Regions from separate parts of the Aminipila terrae genome, predicted to be linked through region 2. Evidence: riboswitches for the same ligand, from Rfam matches in the RefSeq annotation. Region 2 holds a riboswitch; the other holds the start of a gene.
What was found. Region 2 has a riboswitch for thiamine pyrophosphate ahead of Ami3637_RS03645 (ABC transporter permease). Riboswitches for the same ligand answer to the same signal wherever they lie in the genome.
Positions count from the first base shown of each region.

Region 1: it holds a riboswitch for thiamine pyrophosphate, as region 2 does, so the genes downstream of both, cytX (putative hydroxymethylpyrimidine transporter CytX) here and Ami3637_RS03645 (ABC transporter permease) in region 2, are expected to answer to the same signal.

Region 1 covers NZ_CP047591.1:2,990,291-2,994,203, forward strand. Annotated here, with positions in the region: gene Ami3637_RS14370 (C39 family peptidase) at 1-355, opposite strand, end outside; gene Ami3637_RS14375 (penicillin-binding transpeptidase domain-containing protein) at 444-1,304, opposite strand; gene def (peptide deformylase) at 1,337-1,786, opposite strand; gene Ami3637_RS14385 (helix-turn-helix transcriptional regulator) at 1,761-2,021, opposite strand; TPP riboswitch at 2,188-2,293, shown strand; gene cytX (putative hydroxymethylpyrimidine transporter CytX) at 2,361-3,539, shown strand; gene thiM (hydroxyethylthiazole kinase) at 3,532-3,913, shown strand, end outside.
Region 2 covers NZ_CP047591.1:776,458-780,370, forward strand. Annotated here, with positions in the region: gene Ami3637_RS03635 (ABC transporter ATP-binding protein) at 1-687, opposite strand, end outside; gene Ami3637_RS03640 (ABC transporter substrate-binding protein) at 729-1,532, opposite strand; gene Ami3637_RS18240 (hypothetical protein) at 1,529-1,729, opposite strand; gene Ami3637_RS03645 (ABC transporter permease) at 1,741-2,499, opposite strand; TPP riboswitch at 2,577-2,685, opposite strand; gene Ami3637_RS03650 (CaiB/BaiF CoA transferase family protein) at 2,740-3,913, opposite strand, start outside.

The sequences.
Region 1 (3,913 bases), 1.3 Mb from region 2:
ATTCTATATCATCTTCCAGCCGCCATGCCTGGATAATAAGAAGGGGAGTGATCCCAGCATCAATATGATCTTTTATACCTTGAAAATCCATGTGTTCTTTCATTGACGTTTTAAGTCCAAGCAGTCTGGCAAAGTATAAAATACTTCTATAGTCTGTCCCTAAAACAGGTTGAGAATGCAGAATCTCGGCTAAAGCACTTTGTCTGTAGTACATGCCGTAGCGGGCTAAAATAGATTGAAAACACGCTACCCCACAAGTGTACTCTGTATCCTGATAGCAAAGGGGAGTATAGATAAAGTTACTTCCACATTGTATGGTTGGTGGTACATCATAAACATTTTTTGAATTGGACATTACTAACACTCCTTATCAAAATTTGCAGAAGAAATCCAATCAATCATATATATGATTTAAACCATGCAGGTGTGAATAAGCATGTCAGTCATTTACTAATAGAACTATTTATAATTTTTATTGCAATTTCTTTTGCAGTCTGTCCAGAAACTTGTGCGTTTTTATCATCAAGGTAGACAGCAAAATAATATTTGGCTGAATTATTCTCACAAAATCCTACAAACCAGGCATTACCACTTGTACCAGTGCCGGTTTTACCATAGACAGAGAGATCAGTATCTTTTTCAGCCAGCATTATATTTTTAAGAGTGGATATGTTTTCCTGTGAATATTCCGTGTTGCCCTGAAAAATACTTCTTAAAATATTGACCTGCTCTATAGGAGAAATTTTTAAGGAGGAATCAAGCCAGAATCCATTTAAATCAGGCAGGGGGTTAACATTGCTTCCTTCCCATTGGCTTATATCACAGTTCCCGTATTGCAGCTCATTTAATTCTTTTTGGACTTCTTCTTTGCCCACCTGATCGATTATCTGCCTGTAATACCATACACAGGAGTTTTGAAAGGCATCTTTTAAAGTTAAATTTTCATTCCATGATTTAACTGGGTAAGTCGTTCCATTGTAGTTCATAGTAGAATTTTCAGATGAGATTATACCGTTTTTTAATCCCATAAGAGTGGATATAATTTTAAAGGTAGAGCAAGGGGAACTCTGTATATTGCAGAGGTCTTCATTGTATAAAGAGTAAACCTTATCCTGCGCATTGTAAAATACAGCACATCCATTGATGCCATTGAAGTACTGGCTATAATCAACAATTTCCTGGGAGGTCTTTTCCCCAAGGGGAGGAGGGGAGGTTTTGTCTGGGTGTACAGGCTTGGTATTACCACAGCCTATCAGACTGACAATTAAAACTATTAATAATAATGAACAAATTATTCTTTTCATTCCAGAGACTCCTATAATAAATTTTTTAGTATTTATAAAAATTCAATTACTTTATCAATGAAAACTTCGCCATCTAAATGTTCAATTTCATGACAGAGACATTTAGCCATTTCATCTTCCATGGTAAAAAGCATCTCTTTACCGTTTTCATCTAAAGCCTGTACAGTTACTTTCTGAGGGCGGATTGTTTTCCCTACTATATCGGGGAAACTCAGACACCCTTCTATACATTCCTGAACACCACTCTGGCCTATTATTTTAGGGTTGACTAATTTCAAATAGTAGGATTCATAATCAATAACCACAAGACGTTTTAAAAGTCCTACCTGGTTAGCCGCCAGAGCAGCACCATTTGGAGTTTCATGTAATGTATCCATCATATCCTCTAATATCTGGCGTATTTTATCATCTACAGCTGTAACAGGCTTACATTTTTTTCTCAGAATACTATCATCATTATAACGAAGTTGTCGTGTTGCCATGATTTTCCCTCCTGCTGCTTTCTGCCCTTGATTTTTTCGTACTTTCTTTAAATAAAAAAACTTCTTCAATAGAACAATTAAAAACCTTGGAAATATCATAGGCAAGCCATATAGAAGGCTCAAATTTTTCAGTTTCAATAGCATTTATTGCCTGTCTGGAAGTGCCTACAAGTTCACCAAGCTGCTCCTGAGTTAATCCTTTTTTTTCTCTCAGTTCTCTGATTCTGTTTTTCATTATCTATATTCCTTTTCTACTTAGATGTAATGTTGACATGACAAAATTATAGAATAAATATATGAAGGTGTCAAGTTGACATGACAAAACATTTCTTTTATGTGATTGTGATTATTTAGTGCTTGAAGATAAGTAGAGATAAGAGTATAATCTAAGCAAATATATATAATATGAACAGGGGAGCTTGTATGCAGGCTGAGAGGAAGTAATCAACTTCGACCCTTACACCTGATTTGGATAATGCCAACGTAGGAAGAGACTGCTTTTTTAAGTTTTACGGGATATACCATGGGTGTATCCCGTTTTTGTTTGCCCTGTTCGTAAAAGGAAGGAAGGCTTATGAGTGAAACAAAAACCTCAACATTTTCAAATGCTTTAATCTGGTTTGGGGCAGGTATGTCTATTGCAGAAATTTTAACAGGAACTTTAATAGCACCTCTTGGATTTCAAAAAGGTATTCTGGCAATTATTTTTGGACATGTAACAGGCTGCATACTGCTTTATTTTGCAGGGCTTATCGGTGCACAAACAGGGAAAAGCGCCATGGAGACAGTAAAAATATCTTTTGGGAAAAAAGGTTCCTTAATCTTTTCATGTCTCAATGTTATGCAGCTTGCTGGATGGACTGCCGTAATGATTGTCAGCGGAGCAGCAGCATCTCAATTCATTGTGGACTTAGGCGGCACATGGGTATGGAGTATTATTATAGGCATCTTGATTGTTCTGTGGGTAGCAATAGACATTAAGAATTTAAATAAGCTAAATATAGTTGCCATGAGTGCGTTATTTATACTTGCTATCTTATTAAGCAGTATGGTCTTTAAAGGAAATTCGACATCTGTACCAGAGGGTATGATCAGTTTCGGAGGGGCAGTGGAATTGTCTGCCGCTATGCCTCTTTCATGGCTTCCTCTTATTTCTGATTATACCAGACGTGCTAAAAATCCAGAAAAAGCTACTTTAGTCAGTACAGTGACCTATTTTGCAGTCAGCTGCTGGATGTATATAATCGGGTTGGGAGCATCAATATTTACAGGACAGTGTGACATAGCAAAAATTATGGTGAGTGCAGGTCTTGGAACAGCAGGATTAGTTATTGTTATTTTTTCTACTGTAACCACTACTTTTCTAGATGCTTATTCTGCAGGAGTAAGCAGTGAAAGTATTTCAGGAATATTTAAGGAAAAACCAGCCGCAATCAGTATTTGTGCCATAGGTACGATACTTGCTATATTTACGCCTATAACTGAATATGAAGGGTTTCTATATTTAATAGGCTCCGTATTTGCCCCCATGATCTCCATTTTGATTGTTAACTTCTATATTTTAAAAGTGGATTATTCGGAGAAAAGATTCAGTGGTACTAATTTATTAGTATGGGCGGTTGGATTTATCCTATATCGCATTTTTATGCAAATGAATACCGTAGTAGGAAATACATTGCCTGTTATGGTCATAACGGCTTTTTTATGTTTTATTGCAAATAAGGTTCTAGTAGGAGGTAAGGTTAATGTTTAAAGAAATTCTTGAAAATGTACGAAAGGCAAGTCCCCTGATTCACAATATAACCAATTATGTTACTGTAAATGACTGCGCCAATATTTTGCTGGCATGCGGCGCTTCCCCTATTATGGCAGATGACTGGGAAGAGGTTGAAGAAATCACCAGTATCTGTGGTGGGTTAAATATAAACATAGGGACCCTTAATCAGCGTATCATTTGTTCCATGATTCTGGCAGGAAAAAAGTCTAATGAATTAGATCATCCGGTTATTCTGGATCCAGTGGGTGCTGGTGCTTCTAAATTAAGGACAGAAACATCAGGTAAACTGCTTGATCAGGTAAAGTTGACAGTAGTTCGGGGAAATATATCGGAAATCAGAACTCTTGCGC
Region 2 (3,913 bases):
ATGCTGTTCAAAAAGCCATTCTTTATTACGCTCATTGGTTTTTATAACAATTTCCTTTTTCACAGAAGCGGGTTTTCCTGACAAAACAATTACACGGTCAGATAAATAAATGGCTTCATCTATATCATGTGTCACCAGAACTATGGTTCTACCCAGCTCTTTTCTGATATCCAGAAGCCAGTCCTGCATATCTCCTCTGGTGATCACATCAAGAGCACCAAAAGGTTCGTCTAAGAGTAATATATCTGCCTTACAAAGAGCAGTCCTTAAAAAGGCCGCCCTTTGTCTCATACCACCGGAAAGTTCATCCGGATATTTATTTTCATAACCAGCAAGACCGAATTTATCAAAGTTTTTCAGAGCCTGCTCCCTTGCATTCCTTAAATCTCCGTGGATTCTGCCGTATAGACATACATTGTCCATAATGTTCTTCCATGGGAATAATAAATCCTGCTGGGGCATATAGGCAAAATGTCCTGAAATCCTATCATTCAAGACCCCATCGATAAGAACACAACCTGTATCAGCCTTTATGAGCCCGGCCATAATATTGAGCAAGGTTGATTTTCCACAGCCTGAAGGTCCTAATATACTTACAAATTCACCTTCTGCTGCCTCCATATTCATTTTTTCCAAAATTGTTTCGCCCTTGAAAGAGCAGCTTACATCTGTAACCTTTAACTTCATAAATCCGACCTTCTTTTAACTAAATCCCTTGTTTCAATGAATTACTTTGGCAGATATTCATTGGTATAACATTCTGCCGCCGGAATTCTCTTCTTTATCAGTCCATTTTCCAGCATAAAATCAGTATAATTATCCCAGACAGAATCCTTCATTGTTCCCCAGGTATTGCTGTCCTCACTATATTTTCCAGCCAGATACTCCTGAGATTCTTTCAGCATCCCCAAATCATAGGAATCAGCATACTTATGCAGAATTTCTGCTGCTGCATCTGGATTTTTCATAGCATATTCATACCCTTTTGTTGTTGCTGCCAGAAAAGCTTTTACCATCTCCGGATCTTTTTTAAGTGTGCTGTTATTAGCTATGATTACCGGTGTATAGTAATCCAGTCTGGGATCCAGTTTCCTCAATTCCATATAATTTACATCAATCCCCTGTCTCTTGGCACCAATTCCGTCCCATGCCCAGAACATCCATATAACATCAATATTTTTCTTTAATGCATCATAATTTACGTTATCGGATGTAACCATTTTTAATTTGCTGAAATCTGCACCGTACTTTTCCATTACTGCATGAATAACCGCTTCTTCACCAGGAGAACCCCATCCGGAATAAGTCTTGCCCTCAAAGTCTTTTGGAGATGTAATATTTTTGCCCACATAGGACGCAAAACCGGAAGTGTTGTGCTGGATAACCGTAGCAATAGCCTTAATAGGAAGTGGATCTTCGGATGCCAGGGCATACGTAACATCCTCCTGATAGCTGACACCGAAATCTCCTTTTCCTGCTGCAATTAAAGTCGGTGTCACACCATCCGTAGGCTCAATTATTTTAACGTTCAATCCTGCTTTTTATAAAAACCCAGTTCTTTTGCTGCATACAGTCCAGTATGGTTTGTATTTGGAACATAATCCAAAATCACTGTAACATCCCGGAGTTTCTTCTCTTTGCCAGCAGTCTCCTGCTTATTTCCATTGCAGGCAGCCAGTGACATAATCAAAGTCAGAATCAATCCCAAAGCCAATAATCTTTTTTTCATTTTCCTTCTCCTTAATTCTTCCGTAAATTCGGCATCAATATATACTGTAATAATTTAACACAGCCATTCATAAATAAGCTGAGCAAAACAATAACAACAACACAGGCGAACACTTTATCTAACATATATCCGTTTTTTAATCTCAGCATGTAATATCCAAGGCCACTGTCTGAAGAAAGCCATTCCCCAACCACAGCTCCAGTAATGCTATAGGTTGCTGCAACTTTAAGACCAGAAAACAGGGACGGCGCAGCTGCAGGGATCTTAACCATGCTGTATGTCCTTAAGCTTCCTGCTCCAAAGAGCCTGGCCAGATTTATCTGATTGATATCTACCTGCTTCATTCCATCAGCAAAGTTTATGACAATGGGAAAAAAGCACATTAGCACAACAATCAGAATTTTAGGAGCCATACCAAAGCCCAGATAAATGATAAAAATGGGAGCCAGTACAATAACCGGAACAGTCTGGCTTACCACCATAATAGGATAAGTAGCTGTGCGGAACAGTTCAAATTTATCCATTACAATAGCCAGAATTATGCCGGCTATTACTGCTATCACAAGCCCTATAGCCGTTTCTTTCAAGGTTATCATTCCATGCATAAAAAGCATGTTTCTCTCTGCAATTAAGGCATAAAATATCTTGGATGGTGCCGGTAAAATGTATAAAGGAATCCCGGATATGCGCACTGCCATTTCCCAAATACCCAGGATTATTATAAATACTACAGTGGGGACGTATATTTTTCTATTATCAACTTTTCTCATATTGATTTTCCTAACTAATTAACTAAAAAGAGTGTTTCTCACGGAAACACTCTCAAAAATCTCATATATGAATAGACATTTTATTATAAAAGCTTTCCTATCGGCGGTACTAACCACATCAGGTTCAAAGGGTTCAGCATAATGCAATCTCAGCTCGGTAAAAACCTTGCACCCCCAGCATTCTTATTTTATTTTCATTAAGAGTCTACACCAAACGGCTTTGGTTGTAAAGGGATTTAATTAGTTAAATACACCTTTTTTCTCCATATCCGTTATCTGCTCCTGTGTAAAACCAAGTTTTTTCATTACTTCGTGGGTATGATGTCCTATAGGATAGCCTCCATGTAAATACTCTACAGGGCACTGGGAAAGTTTCACAGCAGTACCCAGCTGTTTTACCTTTTTCCCTCCTGAAAGAGGAACCTCAACTTCAACAACCATATTTCTTGCTTTGAGCTGTTCATCTTTTATCAAGGCTTCATCCAGATTAAGAACGGGCTCTACGCATACATCTTTGTCCTTAAAAACTTCTTCCCACTCCTTCAGGGTCTTTTCCTTTATTATATTTTTAATATCAGCTTTTACGTCCTCAATGTTCTCAGGCCAGATGCTCCCCTCTGCATACTCCGGCTTTTCTATGCAGATACAGAAGTTCTTCCAGAATTGTGGTTCCAGACAGCCCACACTCAGATGTCTTCCATCCTTTGTTTCATAGAAATCATACATACATCCGCCATTGAGCCTTCCTTCCTCCCGCTCAGGTTCCTTACCAGTGGCAAGAAAACCAGCTCCGTCCATGGAATTGAACGGAATTAATCCATCATACATGGATACATCTATGTACTGCCCTTTTCCAGTATTGCTTCTGTAATGAACAGCTGCCAGAATCCCAATAACAGAATTCATGGACCCTACTGCCACATCTGCTATCTGCATATTGGTGAGAACAGGCCCCGTGTTTTTTCTTCCGGCCAGTGCCATGTTTCCGCTCCTGGCAAGATAGTTTATATCATGTCCGGCTCTCATTTTTAAGGGACCCGTCTGTCCATATCCTGTAAGCGAACAGTAAATGATTTTTGGATTTACTGCTTTTAATGCTTCATAACCAAGCCCCAGTTTTTCCATTACGCCGGGTCTGAACTGCTCCATTATGATATCATATTCCATAATTAATTTTTTTACGACTTCTAAGGACTGAGGTTCCTTAAGATTCAGCGATATGGTCTTTTTATTTCTGCCAAGCCAGGCCTGATTTACGGATACCTGAGTATCTTCTATAAAAGGCGGATAATCTGTAACGATATCCGCCTTACTCTTTGAGCTTACTTTTAAAACCTCTGCACCCATATCCGCCAACATGAGTGTGGCAAATGGCCCTGGCAGCAATGTAGAAAAATCTAATATTTTCAAACCA